4 regions of the Mesorhizobium sp. L2C066B000 genome follow, and region 1 is predicted to be linked to each of the others. Evidence: predicted binding sites of a transcription regulator. Region 1 holds the regulator's gene; each other region holds the start of a gene.
The links. Region 1 encodes LexA, which represses DNA repair genes until DNA is damaged. Its sites were predicted from a motif close to TGTTCNNNNTGTGTTCNG; they were not measured.
Positions count from the first base shown of each region.

Region 2: X733_RS142015 (putative DNA modification/repair radical SAM protein) is a predicted target of LexA. The motif match lies at 1,796-1,813, and genes of this name have one in related genera.
Region 3: uvrA (excinuclease ABC subunit UvrA) is a predicted target of LexA. The motif match lies at 1,973-1,990, and genes of this name have one in related genera.
Region 4: X733_RS155355 (metallopeptidase family protein) is a predicted target of LexA. The motif match lies at 1,770-1,787, and genes of this name have one in related genera.

Region 1 covers NZ_AYWZ01000019.1:80,407-84,037, forward strand. Annotated here, with positions in the region: gene X733_RS139480 (ComEC/Rec2 family competence protein) at 1-1,697, shown strand, start outside; gene lexA (transcriptional repressor LexA) at 1,691-2,473, opposite strand; gene X733_RS139470 (GntR family transcriptional regulator) at 2,679-3,443, opposite strand; gene kynU (kynureninase) at 3,613-3,631, shown strand, end outside.
Region 2 covers NZ_AYWZ01000015.1:28,618-32,248, reverse strand. Annotated here, with positions in the region: gene X733_RS142005 (aspartate aminotransferase family protein) at 1-274, shown strand, start outside; gene X733_RS142010 (glutamine synthetase family protein) at 310-1,695, shown strand; gene X733_RS142015 (putative DNA modification/repair radical SAM protein) at 1,815-3,050, shown strand; gene X733_RS142020 (UdgX family uracil-DNA binding protein) at 3,053-3,631, shown strand, end outside.
Region 3 covers NZ_AYWZ01000017.1:52,689-56,319, forward strand. Annotated here, with positions in the region: gene X733_RS140490 (SRPBCC domain-containing protein) at 1-351, shown strand, start outside; gene X733_RS140485 (ATP-dependent Clp protease proteolytic subunit) at 381-989, shown strand; gene X733_RS140480 (hypothetical protein) at 1,136-1,357, shown strand; gene uvrA (excinuclease ABC subunit UvrA) at 2,140-3,631, shown strand, end outside.
Region 4 covers NZ_AYWZ01000002.1:371,307-374,937, forward strand. Annotated here, with positions in the region: gene X733_RS155365 (CoA ester lyase) at 1-724, shown strand, start outside; gene X733_RS155360 (DUF1737 domain-containing protein) at 788-994, shown strand; gene X733_RS155355 (metallopeptidase family protein) at 1,158-1,580, opposite strand; gene X733_RS1000000170690 (hypothetical protein) at 1,810-2,862, shown strand; gene X733_RS155350 (DUF6504 family protein) at 2,804-3,631, shown strand, end outside.

The DNA of each region.
Region 1 (3,631 bases):
TCGACAGCTATTTCACCGGTATCGGCGGCAGCGGCTTCTTTCTCGGCAATCCGAAAACCATTGCTACGCAGGGACCGCCGCCGCTGGCCGCGCGGCTCTCCTCGGCAATCGAGAACGCGCGCGAAAACATTGCCGACCATATCAGGGGCAAGATCGGCGGCGCCGAAGGCGAGATTGCCGCGGCGTTGATTGTCGGGGTGCGCGCCGGCATCCCGGACGAGGTCAACGAAGCGATGCGGCGCACCGGCATCTACCACATCATCTCCATCTCCGGCCTGCACATGGCGCTGGTTGCCGGCACCATCATGGCGTTGCTGCGTGGCGCCTTTGCGCTGTTTCCCGATTTCTCATCGCGCCGGCCGGTGAAGAAATATGCGGCCGCGGCAGCGCTTGTCTCGATCGCCGCCTATCTCGTTATTTCAGGCGTCGTGGTTGCCGCCGAGCGCAGCTTCATCATGCTGGCGGTCATGCTTGTCGCCGTGCTGTTTGATCGCGCCGCACTCACCATGCGCAATCTGGCGATCTCCGCCATTGCCGTCATCCTGGTGTCGCCGCACGAGGTGGTCGGTCCCAGCTTCCAGATGTCGTTTGCCGCCACCGCCGCCCTTGTCGGCGCCTATGCCGGCTGGGCCGATTACCGCGCCGACAAGGTGAGAACGCCGCCGGCAAAGCGCTCCTTCGTCGGCTTCCTGTCGCGAAAATTCGCGCTGGCCATGGGCGGCCTCGCCATGACCTCGATCATCGCCGGCAGTGCAACCTTGCTGTTCGCCATTTGGCATTTTCAGCGTGTGTCGCCGCTCAGCCTGATCGCCAATCTGGCCGTGATGCCGATTGTTTCGTTGATCGTCATGCCCTTTGCCGTGCTCAGCGCACTGGCGATGCCGTTCGGCGCCGACGGGCCGTTCCTCTATGTGATGGGCAAGGGTCTGATGGCGATGATCGCTATATCGGCCTGGATTTCCGAGCGCTCGCCGGTCGACGCCGTCGGGCTGATCTCCATCCGCTCGGTGCTGTTGGTGGCGGTCGCCCTCGTCATCGCCACCATGGCCACCACCTGGCTCAGGCTGGCGGCCGTGCCTTTCGCGCTGGCCGGCCTGTTGACGGTGCCGCAGGTGCTTACGCCCGACGTGCTCATATCCGAGGATGCGCATCTGGTGGCCATGCCGATCGGTGGCGGCGAACTCGCCCTCAACCGCGAAGGCTCCAACGAATTCACCACGGACAATTGGAAACGGGCGCTGCGGGCCGAAACCATTATCCCGCCCGAGATTTTCGAGGCAACAGATACGCGGTTCGATCTCGATCCGCTCGATCTGCCGCCCGGGTCGCCCTTCTATTGCATGGGCGATCTCTGTATCGCCCGACACCCTTCCGGAGCCATTGTAGCCCTTGCCAAAGACCGCAAGACGGCGCGGCCGGCCTGTGCCTTCGCTAGCCTGATCGTCATCGATGACGCCACGGCCTACAATCCGTGCCGCGACCCGCTGGTGCTGGTCGTGACGAAGAAACAGCTGGCCCGCGACGGCAGCGCCGCCGTCTTCTTCGATCCGCAATCGGCAGCTGCAGCGCCAACCATCCGCTTCGCCGTCGACAAGCCGTATCGCCCCTGGCACGAGCAGCGCCGCTTCTCCCGCGAAGCGCGCGGCCTGCCGCCTTACAACCAGCGTGAAAAGTACAAACCCAAGCCGGCTCAGTAGCGCCGGATCAATCCGACAAGCTTGCCCTGCACCTTCACCCTGTCCGGTCCAAAAATGCGGGTCTCGTAGGCCGGGTTGGCGGCTTCCAGGGCGATCGAGGCGCCCTTGCGGCGGAAGCGTTTCAGGGTCGCTTCCTCATCGTCGACCAGCGCCACCACGATCTCGCCGGGGCTGGCTGTGTCGGCATTGCGGATGATGACCGTGTCGCCATCGAAAATGCCGGCCTCGATCATCGAATCGCCCTTGACCTCGAGCGCGTAGTGTTCGCCGCCCATGATCATGTCGGGCGGCACCGAGATCGAATGGGTCTGATGCTGGATGGCGTCGATCGGCACGCCGGCGGCGATGCGTCCCATCACCGGGATTGAAATCGAGGAAACGGCATCGTCATTGCCGGCAGACATCGAACGCGACGGCGAGCCCGGCTTGATCTGGCGGCCGAGACCGCCTTGGCCCATCCCGCCTTGTCCCTGGCCGCCTTGCCCTTGGCCGGCTTGACCAAGACTGCCCTGAATGACGCTCGGCGAAAACTTCCTCGCCGCGTTGAGGCCTGGTGCGATCGAGTCGGGTAGCCGCAGCACTTCCAGCGCGCGCGCCCGGTTCGGCAGCCGGCGAATGAAACCGCGCTCCTCAAGCGCTGTGATCAGTCGGTGGATGCCGGACTTGGAGGCGAGGTCGAGCGCTTCCTTCATCTCGTCGAAGGACGGCGGGATTCCGCTCTCCTTCAGGCGTTCATGGATGAACATCAGAAGCTCATGTTGTTTGCGCGTCAGCATCGCGGCCCCCAAGGGTTCTGAAACCAGAATCGGAAAAAACAAACCCAGAACAAACACTATCTGTTCCAGTTGTGTTCCGCAACCTTTTAAAGTTTAATGAATGTGTTGACGTTATGTTCAGCGTAACGTTCGGCGCTGCGAGCGCCGCCTGCGCCCAGTTGCCAGCAACGGGGTGAAACGAAGACAAAGTGCCCTGCGTCGTCGGTTACGATCGCCGCTTCCCTTTCGGACGGGGCTGCGCAGCATCCGCGCCGGGTTCGCTCTGGGCATAGACCTGCAGCGTGGAGCCGATGTGAGCGGTCATCAGAGTTTTCGCACGTTCGACGTCGCGATCGAGGGCCGCTTCCATCAGGGCGGTATGGTGTTCGATCGCCACGGCGTCGCGCAGGGCCGCCACGGCCTTCCGGTGCCCATCCGTGCGGCCGGCGGCGGCGCGCAGCGTGGGGGCCAGACCCAGAAAGCGGTGATGGCGATGCAATTGGTCGGAAATCGTTGCATTGAAGCGCAGCAGCCAGCTGGATGTCGCGGCACTGAGCAGCGCCGCATGGAAGGCATCGTGTTTTTCGTACCACGCGTCGACCGCATCATCCGATGGATCGTCGAGAACAGACCCGCACCGTGAGAGACGATAGTGGGCGGCAACGACCGCGTCTTCCCACTCGCGGTCGCCCTTCTCGACCGATTCCACCAGCAGGGGCAGTTCGACCACGAGCCGCGCACGCGCCAAATCCTCGAGCTCCGCCCGAGAGACGGGAGCGACCGCAAACCCGCGGTTGCTGATGGCGGTCACAAGCCGTTCCGCCTCCAGCCGCGACAGCGCCTCGCGCAACGGCGTCCAGCCGATGCCGTAGGTGTTGCGCAGCGTGCTCAGCTTCAACGGCGCGGCAGGCGCCAGCCGGGTCGCAAGAATATCGCGCCTGAGCAGGCGATAGGCCACTTCCGTCTTCGAGGTCTGCTCGTCATCCAGCATCGTGATCCATCAGACAAAACGCTCGGCTGAGCATTATATATCAAAGCCTTTCAATGGGTGAATTATATATAATGTTGACAGTTCAAGGGCGACCACTCAAAGTCGACGGCATGTTTGGGCGGGCAGGCTCCGCCGCGCGCGTTTGTCCATGGAGGGGCGCCGGATCATGATGACACCCGATCTCGCTG
Region 2 (3,631 bases), on a different contig from region 1:
CGTCATCGATCGCTACAATCTGCCCTGGCATGTCGCCCGCGTCGGCGCCCGCGTCGAGTTCATCTGCGCCCCTGGCCCGCTCAGGAACGGCGCCGAAGCCGAGACTGCCCATGCGCCGGAGCTTGAGGCGGCTATCCATGTCGCGCTGGTCAACCAGGGCGTGCTGATCGCGCCCTTTCACAACATGATGCTGATCTCACCGGCCACCACCGGCGCCCAGGTCAACCGGCTGATCACCGCCTTCGCCACGGTTGCGGCAAGGCTGACGGCATGAGACAAGCTGCCAAGCCAAACTCGAGTACACTAATCATGACTTCACCTTCGGGCTCGACGCCCGCCGAGGCGCAAGCCTTTCTCGACGCCCATCCCGAAATCGAAGCCTTCGATATCGTCTTGACCGACGCCAACGGGGTCGGCCGCGGCAAGATCGTGCGCCGGCATGAGCTGAAAAGCATCTTCGAGGGCGGCCGCCACATGCCGATCTCGATCCTCGGCCTCGACATCACCGGCGAGGATGTTCACGAAACCGGGCTGATCTGGACGACCGGCGATGGCGACCTCAGGGCCTGGCCGATCCCCGGCACCCTGGTGCCGCTTTACGGCACGAACCCGCCGCGCGGCCAGTTGCTGATGGCGATGTACCATCTCGAGGGACAGCCTATGTCGTCGGACCCACGGCTGGCGCTGGCCAGGCAGGTCGACATCTTGGCGGCCAAGGGCCTCTATCCCGCCGGCGCCTTCGAACTCGAATTTTTCCTGCTTGCCAATGAGCGTGACGCCGACGGCAAGGTAAAGCCGGCGGACGCCGTGCTCGACGGCCGCCGCTCGGCCAAGACGGAAGTCTATTCCGTCGACCATCTGCACGGCATGGAGCCGCTGTTTTCCGACATCTATGCCGCGGCTAAGGCGCAAGGCATTCCGGCCGAAACGGTGATTTCCGAATACGCGCCCGGCCAGTACGAGCTGACGCTGAACTATCGCAAGGATGTCATGCGGGCGGCCGACGACCTCGTCATGTTGAAGCGGCTGGTGCGGGCGCAGGCGCGCCGCCATGGTGTCACCGCCTGCTTCATGGCCAAGCCGATCGAAAAATACGCCGGCTCCGGCATGCATTTCCATGTTTCGTTGCAGGACAAGAACGGCCGCAACGTTTTTGCCGAGGCTGGCGGCGAAAGCTGGTCGCTGCCGCTGCTGCAGGGGCTCGGCGGGCTGATCCAGACCATGGCCGAATCGATGCTGGTGTTTGCGCCGCACGCCAATTCCTGGCGGCGCTTCGTCTCGCAGTCCTATGCGCCGGTGGCGCCGACCTGGGGCGTCAACAACCGTTCGGTGGCGCTGCGCATCCCGGCGGGCGACGCCAAGAACCGGCGCATCGAGCACCGGCCGTCGGGTGTCGACGCCAATCCCTACCTGATCGCGGCAACGGTGCTGGCCGGCATCATCAAGGGTCTGGATGAACGCCTCGACCCCGGCCCCGAAACCACTGGGAATGGCTATGAAGCCGCCATCACGCGCACGACCATGCCGGTCGACTGGCGCGCTGCGATCGAGGCGGCGCGGGCATCGAGCTTCCTGAAAGAGGCGCTTGGCGAGGATCTGCATCGCACCTTCGTGGCGATCAAGCAGTCGGAGTATCTGCGCGTCGCCCGCACCGTCAGCGAGCTGGATTACCACCTCTACCTCCACGAGGTCTGAGAGACCGCCTGGAACTCGGGCAGTCGTCCTGCTAGCCCGACGATCAGGCGGCGATTACTTTTTCGCCGCCTGCATCAAATGACGTGGCGCTGCAGCCTTCAAGAACATATCATGAACGGATGAGCGCACCCACCGTCCGTGAAAAGCTGGCAATCCTGTCTGACGCCGCCAAATACGATGCTTCCTGCGCCTCGTCCGGCTCGGCGAAGAAGGATTCGCTCCAATCCGGCGGTATCGGCTCCACAGAAGGCATGGGCATCTGCCATTCCTATGCGCCGGATGGCCGCTGCATTTCGCTCCTGAAAATCCTGCTCACCAATTTCTGCATTTACGATTGCAGCTACTGCATCAACCGCTCGTCATCGAATGTGCGCCGCGCCCGCTTTAGCATCGACGAGGTGGTGAAGCTGACCATGGATTTCTACCGGCGCAACTACATCGAGGGCCTCTTCCTGTCCTCAGGAGTCATCCGCTCCCCGGACGAGACCATGGCCGAAATGGTGGAAGTGGCGCGGCGGCTGCGGCTGGACGAAAAATTCTCCGGCTATATTCATCTGAAGACCATTCCGGAAAGCTCGGCCGAACTGGTCGAGCAGGCCGGGCTCTACGCCGATCGGCTGTCTATCAACGTCGAACTGCCGACCGATGAGGGCGTCAAGAAACTGGCGCCGGAGAAGAAGCCGGAAACGATCCGGCTTTCCATGGCGAACCTGCGCCGGAAGATGGAGGAAAAAGCCGAGCCGACGCTGAGGACCAAGAAGCGCGAACGCTTTGCGCCCGGAGGTCAGTCGACGCAGATGATTGTCGGCGCCGACAAAACATCCGACGACGGCATTTTGCACACCAGCGCGCGGCTCTATGGCAGCTATCACCTGCGGCGCGTCTATTATTCCGCCTTCAGCCCGATCCCGGATTCGTCATCGTCGCTGCCGCTGCAAAAACCGCCGCTGATGCGCGAGCACCGGCTCTATCAGGCCGACTGGCTGATGCGTTTCTACGGCTTTTCGCAGCCGGAAATCCTCGCCGGCAGCAGCGACGGCATGCTCGATCTCGCCATTGACCCCAAGCTCGCCTGGGCTTTGCGCAATCGGGCGAGGTTTCCCGTCGACATCAACCGCGCCGACCGCGAAGCGCTGCTGCGGGTTCCGGGTCTGGGCACCAAGGTGGTGGCGAAGATCCTTGAAACCCGCCGCCACCGACGCATGCGGCTGGAAGATGTCGGACGGATCTGCCATTCGATCGCCAAGCTGAGGCCCTTCATCATCGCCGAAGGCTGGTCGCCGGGCGGACTCACCGACAAGACAGGCCTGCGCGACACGATCGTAAAGTCCTGCGAACAACTGTCGCTGTTTTGACCATGCAGCCGGCTCAGCTCGACCTTGCCCGATACACTGTCCGGCTAGCGAGCCAGACCGATTTCGCCGGTTGGCGCGATGCGGCACGGCGTCTGGCGCTGAATGAGGTCCGGCCTGAGGATATTAGTTGGGGTGTCGGGTCCGACGCCAATGATCCTCAAGATGCCTTGCCGGCGGTGCCAGAGGGCGCGCAGCTTACCGTCCCGCGCGAGTTCATCGCCCATGCAGAAACCGCCTTCTGCCACTCCGACCCCGGCCGGTTTGCCTTTCTCTACCGGATGCTTTGGCGCCTGCGCACCGAGCCGAAACTGCTGGCGATCGCATCCGATCCCGACACCAGGCGGCTCGAAGCCATGGAAAAGGCGGTGCGGCGCGACAGCCATAAGATGCATGCCTTCGTACGCTTCCGGAAGATCGGCGACGGCGAGAACGAGCGCTACGTCGCCTGGTTCGAGCCGGAGCATTTCATTGTCGAGCGCAACGCGGATTTCTTCGTCCGGCGGTTCACCGGCATGCGCTGGACCATCCTGACGCCCTATGCCTCCGCCGACTGGAACGGCGAAAGGCTGGCGATCGGGCCG
Region 3 (3,631 bases), on a different contig from region 1:
TGGATGATGCCGAACGACATCAATCCGGAAACCGGCAGCCGCTTTGCCTTTGCCGGGCCTGAGAAGCCGATCGAGTGCGAAGTGCTCGATGCCGAACCGGGGCGCCTGCTGCGCTATTCCTGGCGCGAGCGTTCCGGCGACGCCGACCGCGAGGAGCTGGGGAGCATCGTCACCTTCACACTCGCCCGCACCGTTTCCGGCGGCACGCATCTGCGCATCGTCCACGACGGGTTTGTCCTGACGCCTGCGGTCGCGATGGCCGGCGCCGGCTGCCGGCTCTGGCTGCGCGCATACAAGCCCAAGCGGCCTGTCGCCGCCAACGCGCCACGCCTGTTGCTGCGCGCCGCCTGAACCGGAAAAATCAAAACGGAGACAATGAGATGAGCGGCTTTGCCAATCTGGTGCCGATGGTGATCGAGCAATCGAGCCGCGGCGAACGCGCCTTCGACATTTTCTCGCGGCTGCTGCGCGAGCGCATCATCTTCGTCAATGGCGAGATCAATGACGGCATGTCGGCGCTGGTCTGCGCCCAGCTCCTGTCGCTGGAATCGGACAATCCCGACAAGGAGATCTCGCTCTACATCAACTCGCCGGGCGGCGTGGTGACCAGCGGTTTCGCCATCTACGACACGATGCAATATGTCAGCTGCCCGGTGTCGACCGTGTGCATGGGCTTTGCCGCGTCGATGGCCTCCTTCCTGCTGATGGCGGGAACGCCGGGGCGGCGCATCGCGCTGCCCAATGCCAGCATCGTGCTGCATCAGCCTTTGGGCGGCTTCCAGGGCCAGGCCTCCGACATCCAGCGTCACGCCGAAGGCATTTTGCGCACCAAGCGGCACATGGCCGACCTCTACGCTCACCATTGCGGCCGCACCCACGAAGATGTCGAACGCACGCTCGACCGCGATTTCTTCATGACCGCGAAGGAGGCCAAGGACTGGGGCCTCGTCGACCACGTCTTCGACACCCGCAAGCAGGCAGCGGCCTGATCGGCGGATTGAATGCAGGCCGGTGTTCCCTCAATTTCAACGCCGCTGGTCTGGCCTCGCCTTGAGCGCGGCACTATAGTCTTGCCATGCGCTACCACCTGAACAGACTGACCATAGCCTTTGCCATCACGGCGGCGACATCGAGCATGGCCTTTGCCGGGGGCAGCACCAGCACGTCGCGGAAAGGCGCCCTGCCCGGCGTGACCGGCGACTACCGCATCGCCAAGCCCGCGCCGCAGCCGGAGCCGGACGACGCGCTGTCTGCCGGCGAGAACGGCACGTTCAAGATCGGCGACACCGATGTCAGGATTTCCGGCAGCATCACTGTCGATGTCGGCACGGGTGGGATCAAGGCGCCGCGCCGGTAGCCCTTCTCCCAGCTACTATACGGGAGAGAAAGCCTGCGCCGACGACTTCCTCGCAAAAGAACAGCCCCGCCGTTGCTTCCGCTAACGGTCGGGGCTTTTTTTGGATTCCAAATCCAAACTGCCGGTAGTGTTATACCGACTTTGATTTCGGATGCTTCGCGGCATTCAGCCGACGATCCGACTAGCCGTCTCTGATTTTTGTGGGATTCGGCAGGTCACGGTTTGTCTGGTGGTTTGTTGGACTGACGCGATGCGTTCGTTTGGACGCATACACTCCAATGCCTTGAAACTACCTGGCACTTATGCCCGCCGCGGCTCCACTAGCAGGTGGAGCCTCAAGGGACTATCCGGTGGCGTCATGCTCCGCTCCTATGTCCGTTGCGACTGGTGTCAATCCGAAGCACAAATCGCAAAAACCTGCGGCGTCTCGCAGGCCGCTATGGGCGGCGAGGCCATCAAAGACGGCCGGCTCCGTTGACTCCGGCAGAGTGCGCCCCTGATTCGACGGCGTCAACCTTGAATAGCCGGTTACGGAAAATGTGATCGTCGGGAGCTTACGTCAGGGTCAGTTTCTGAAACACCCTTGTCAGTTTCTGCACAGCGTTGTCAGGAGCGTGTTCGGTCTTTGTTCTTTCCGCTTGCCCGTTCGCGCGAAAGACGGTTAAACGGCTTTGGTCGAGAAGTGTGGCGTCTCTCGACGTGGCGGCAAAAATACCTACATAGGGAATGGCCGGGAAAACCCGCCGATCCCACTGACACCAGACCTGAGGCGGCGACCGGCGATGGCCGACCATAAATACCTTTCCATTCGCGGGGCACGCGAACACAACCTAAAGAATGTCGATCTCGACCTGCCGCGTGACAGCCTGATCGTCATGACCGGCCTGTCGGGCTCCGGCAAATCGTCGCTTGCTTTCGACACCATCTATGCCGAGGGCCAGCGCCGTTACGTCGAGAGCCTGTCGGCTTATGCGCGCCAGTTCCTCGAAATGATGCAGAAGCCGGATGTCGACCAGATCGACGGCCTGTCGCCGGCCATCTCGATCGAGCAGAAGACCACGTCGAAGAACCCGCGTTCGACGGTCGGCACCGTCACCGAGATCTACGACTACATGCGCTTGCTGTTCGCGCGCGTCGGCATCCCCTATTCGCCGGCGACCGGCCTGCCGATCGAGAGCCAGACGGTTTCACAGATGGTCGACCGGGTGCTGGCGGTCGAGGAAGGCACGCGCCTTTTCCTGCTGGCGCCGATCGTGCGCGGCCGTAAGGGTGAGTATCGCAAGGAACTGCTGGAGCTGCAGAAGAAGGGCTTTCAGCGCGTCAAGGTCGACGGCGTCTTCTATGAGATCGCCGATGTGCCGGCGTTGGACAAGAAGTACAAGCACGACATCGACGTCGTCGTCGACCGCATCGTCGTGCGCGGCGACCTGGCGACACGGCTTGCCGATTCCATCGAAACGGCGCTGAAGCTCGCCGAAGGGCTGGCGGTGGCCGAGTTCGCCGACCGGCCGCTCGACGCCAGCCAGACCGGCGAGGACTCGGTCAACAAATCGAAGAACGAGACGCATGAGCGCATCCTGTTCTCGGAAAAATTCGCCTGCCCGGTTTCCGGCTTCACCATTCCGGAGATCGAGCCCAGGCTGTTCTCGTTCAACAACCCGTTCGGCGCCTGCCCGACCTGCGACGGCCTCGGCAATCAGCGCGCCATCGACGCCAGCCTGATCGTGCCGGACGAAAACGTCTCGCTGCGCGACGGCGCCGTCAGCCCGTGGGCGAAATCGACCTCGCCCTATTATGCGCAGACGCTGGAAGCGCTGGGCAAGGCATACGGCTTCAAGCTCGGCGACAAGTTCAAAGACCTGACCGAAGAGGCCAAGGAAGCCGTCCTGCGCGGCACCGGCGAGCGCGAGGTCACCTTCCAATATGATGACGGCCTGCGCTCCTACAAGACCACCAAGACGTTCGAGGGCGTCATTCCCAATCTCGAACGGCGGTGGAAGGAAACCGAATCCGCCTGGATGCGCGAGGAGATCGAGCGCTTCATGTCGGCGACGCCCTGCCCGGTCTGCAAGGGATACCGGCTGAAGCCGGAAGCGCTGGCGGTGAAGATCGCCGGCAAGCATATCGGCGAAGTCACAGAGCTGTCGATCCGCAAGGCCGACCAGTGGTTCACCGAACTGCCGCCACATCTCAACGACCAGCAGAACGAGATCGCGGTGCGCGTTCTCAAGGAAATCCGTGACCGCCTGCGCTTCCTCAACGATGTCGGCCTCG
Region 4 (3,631 bases), on a different contig from region 1:
ATTGGCCGGCATTTTCGCCAGCCGACCGAAACGCCGCTGCGAGATGATCGTGCGCGTCAACGCGCTGTCCAGCGAATGGGGCACTGAAGACCTGCTCGCCGCGGCAAAATCCGAGCCCGACGGCATCCTGTTGTCCAAGGTCGCCACGCCGCGCGATATCCTCGAAGTCGGCGACGTGCTCGACGACAATTTTGCCCCCGACAGCGTCAAGCTCTGGGCGATGATCGAGACGCCCAAGGCCATGCTCAACATCGGCGCCATTGCCGAACTCGGCCGCGACCCGGCCTCGCGCCTAGCTTGTTTCGTTGCCGGAACGAACGATCTGGTCAAGGAAACCGGCATTCTGGCGACGCCTGATCGGCGCTACCTCGTGCCTTGGCTGATGCAGATGGTGCTGGCGGCGCGAGCCGGCGGCATCGACATACTCGACGGCGTCTCCAACGATTTTCGCGACCTCGACGCGTTTGCGCGCGAATGCACGGAAGCCGCCGCCATGGGGTTCGACGGCAAGACGCTGATCCACCCCGCCCAGATCGAAACCGCCAACCGCGCCTTTGCGCCCGCGCCCGAAGCCTTGGCCGAGGCGCACGCGGTGAAAGAGGCTTTCGCCTTGCCCGAAAATGCCGGCAAGGGCGTGATTGCGCTGGATGGCAGGATGGTCGAACGGCTGCACCTGGTGCAAGCCGAAAAACTGCTGGCGAAGGCCGCCGCCATCGGCGCATGATTGCCTAAGCCGGCTTCGGAATATCCCGCCCTACAAGACAGAACTTACGACAGGACCTGACCCATGAGACTCTACCGCTTTCTGTCCGCCCCCGATGATTCCACCTTCTGTCACAAGGTAACCGCGGCGCTGAACAAGGGCTGGCATTTGTACGGCTCGCCGACCTACGCCTATGACAAGAAGACCAAATCGATGCGCTGCGGCCAGGCGGTGGTGAAGGATATCGACGGCCAGGAATACGGGCCGGATACCAAGCTGAGCGACTGGTAGGCTTTGCCAGGCACGGACGCAGGCTGTGTCGAGATTCAGGTCAGGCCGAGCCGAGAACAGTGGTTTCCGAGAACCGGAGCGGAGCGTACTTAAAGTACGCGAGCACCGGAAGCGCAGGAAGCTGCCGTTCGCAGGCCGGCTTCACCTGAATATCGGCGCAGCCTCACTCCGCCGCCTCTTCGATTTTCTCCATATCATCATCCGACAGGCCGAAATGGTGGCCGATCTCGTGGATCAGCACGTGGGTGACGATGTCGCCCAGCGTCTCTTCGTTCTCGGCCCAGTAGTCGAGGATGGCGCGGCGGTAGAGGGTGATGCGGTTCGGGCCTTCGCCGGTCTGCGGGTTCCAGCGCTCGGCGATGCCGCGGCCCTCGAACAGGCCGAGCAGGTCGAACGGCGTCTCCAGCGACAGATCGTCCATGATCTCGTCGGTCGGGAATTCGGCGATCATGATGACGATCTCGCCGGTCAGCTTGCGAAAATCGTCGGGCAGATGTGCGTACGCCTCCAGCGCCAGAAACTCGATCTCCTCGATCGAAGGCGAGAGTTCATCGTGCCAGGTGCGGGTCTTGTAGATGCGGGCCATGCTTTGTCCTTTGATCCCGGCATATAGGCTTTCCCTCCGGACTCGGCAAATGGACGGGTACCTGGCCAATGACTGTTTCTTTGCGCCGAATGGCTGCGACCAAAGTCCAAGGTTGGCCTCGCCACCTTTGATCAAGGAATAAATTCCTTCTGACTCCGCTTGACTCTTCCGGCACCCTCTGGAATCTATAGGAACATAACAGGAACAATTGTGAGAGAAATTGACCGTCATGGCGACATCAGCCGTGGCGCGGGAGACTGTTTTTGCCCTGCGCCGCCAGATCGCGAAGATCGAGGGAACGCTGCCCGAGCGCCTGGCCGCGCCGGCTGGCGAGGGGCTGCGCGCGGGTCCTGGCGGCGGTCTCGACGCCGCGCCTGAACCCGATGCCGATGTCACCATCATCCGGCGCGGGCTTGCCGTGGCTTCGCCGGATGCTTTCCTGGCCACCGGCGTCGAGCGCCTCGATGCGGCGCTGAGCGGCGGCCTTCCGAAAGCCGCCTTGAGCGAAATCCATGGCCTTGAGACCCGCAATGCCGGGGCCGTCGCCGGTTTTGTGCTGTCGCTTGTCAGCCTGATCCTCAAGGGCCAGCCCTTGCCCGTGCTGTGGATCGGCACATCGGAGATTTTTCGCGAGGCCGGCTTTCCCTATGCCAGGGGATTGCAGGGCATGTTCGGTCTCGCACCGGAGCAATTGCTGTTTTCCGAGGCGCCGAAACTCACCGATGCGCTGTGGGTAGCCGAGGAGGCCGCGAAGATGACGGCGCTCGCCGCAATCATCCTCGAAATCCGTGGCAGCCCGCAGCGGCTCGACCTCACCGCGACGCGCCGGCTGCACGCGCGCGCCCAAAACGCCGGCCGGCCGGTGTTCCTGCTGCGCCAGGCTGGCGAAGCCGAGCCGACCGCCGCCCCGGTGCGCCTCATCGTGTCGGCTGCACCAGCGGCGAGCCGCCGGACGATCGCCGGGTCGCTCGCCGGCTCGATCGGCCGGCCTGCCTTCACCGTCAGCATCGGCAAGAGCCGCACCGCTCTGCCTGGACAATTCACACTGGAGTGGAACCCCGATGAACACGCATTCGAAGAAAGAAAGCCCCGCGAAAAACGGGCAGAGAATTCTGTCGCTGTGGTTCCCGCATCTGGCGGCAGAACGGATCCTGCGCCAGCGCCTGGGACGGTCGTGGCGTTCCCGGCCTTCGGATCATCTGCCGCCATCTCACCCACCGCTCGTGATCAGCCATCGCGACCGCAACGCCCAGCGCATATCGGCCCTCGACGAGCGGGCTGAGGCGCTGCATCTGAAGCCTGGCATGGGCATTGCCGACGCCCGTGCCATGCATCCCTCGATCGACATTGTCGAGGCCGATCCGGAGGCCGACCGCCGGCTGCTCGAAGGCCTCGCCGACTGGTGCGACCGCTATACGCCGCTGGTGGCGCTTGACGGCGTCGACGGGCTTTATCTCGACGTCACCGGCTGTACCCACCTGTTCGGCGGCGAGCGCGCCATGCTGGACGACATCCTTGCGCGGTTTTTCCAGCAGGGTTTCGATGTCCGCGCCGGGTTGGCCGCGACGCCGGGTGCAGCCTGGGCGGCAGCGCGCTTTTGCGGCGACCGCATCGTTGTCTCCGGCGAGGAAGAAGCGCTGCTCGCCCCCTTGCCGCTGGCCGCACTGCGCATCGAGGCCGATATCCGCGCCAGCCTGGAAAGCGTCGGTCTGCGCACCGCCGGCGCGGTCATGGCAGCGCCGCGCGCGCCGCTCGCCCGCCGTTTCGGCGCGACCTTGCTGTTGCGTCTTGACCAGGCGCTCGGCCGCCTCGACGAGGCGGTATCGCCGCGCCTGCCGGTGGCCTCGCTTTCGGTCGAACGCCACCTGGCCGAGCCGGTCGTGCTGACCGCCGAGATCGAACGGCTGGTGCTCTTGCTGGCGGTGACGCTGAAGGCCGATCTCGAACGCCGCGGCGAGGGCGCAAGGATGCTGGCGCTGCTGTTGTTTCGCGTCGACGGCGCCGTCAGCCGCATCGCTGTCGGCACCTCGCGTCCGCTGCGCGAACCGAAG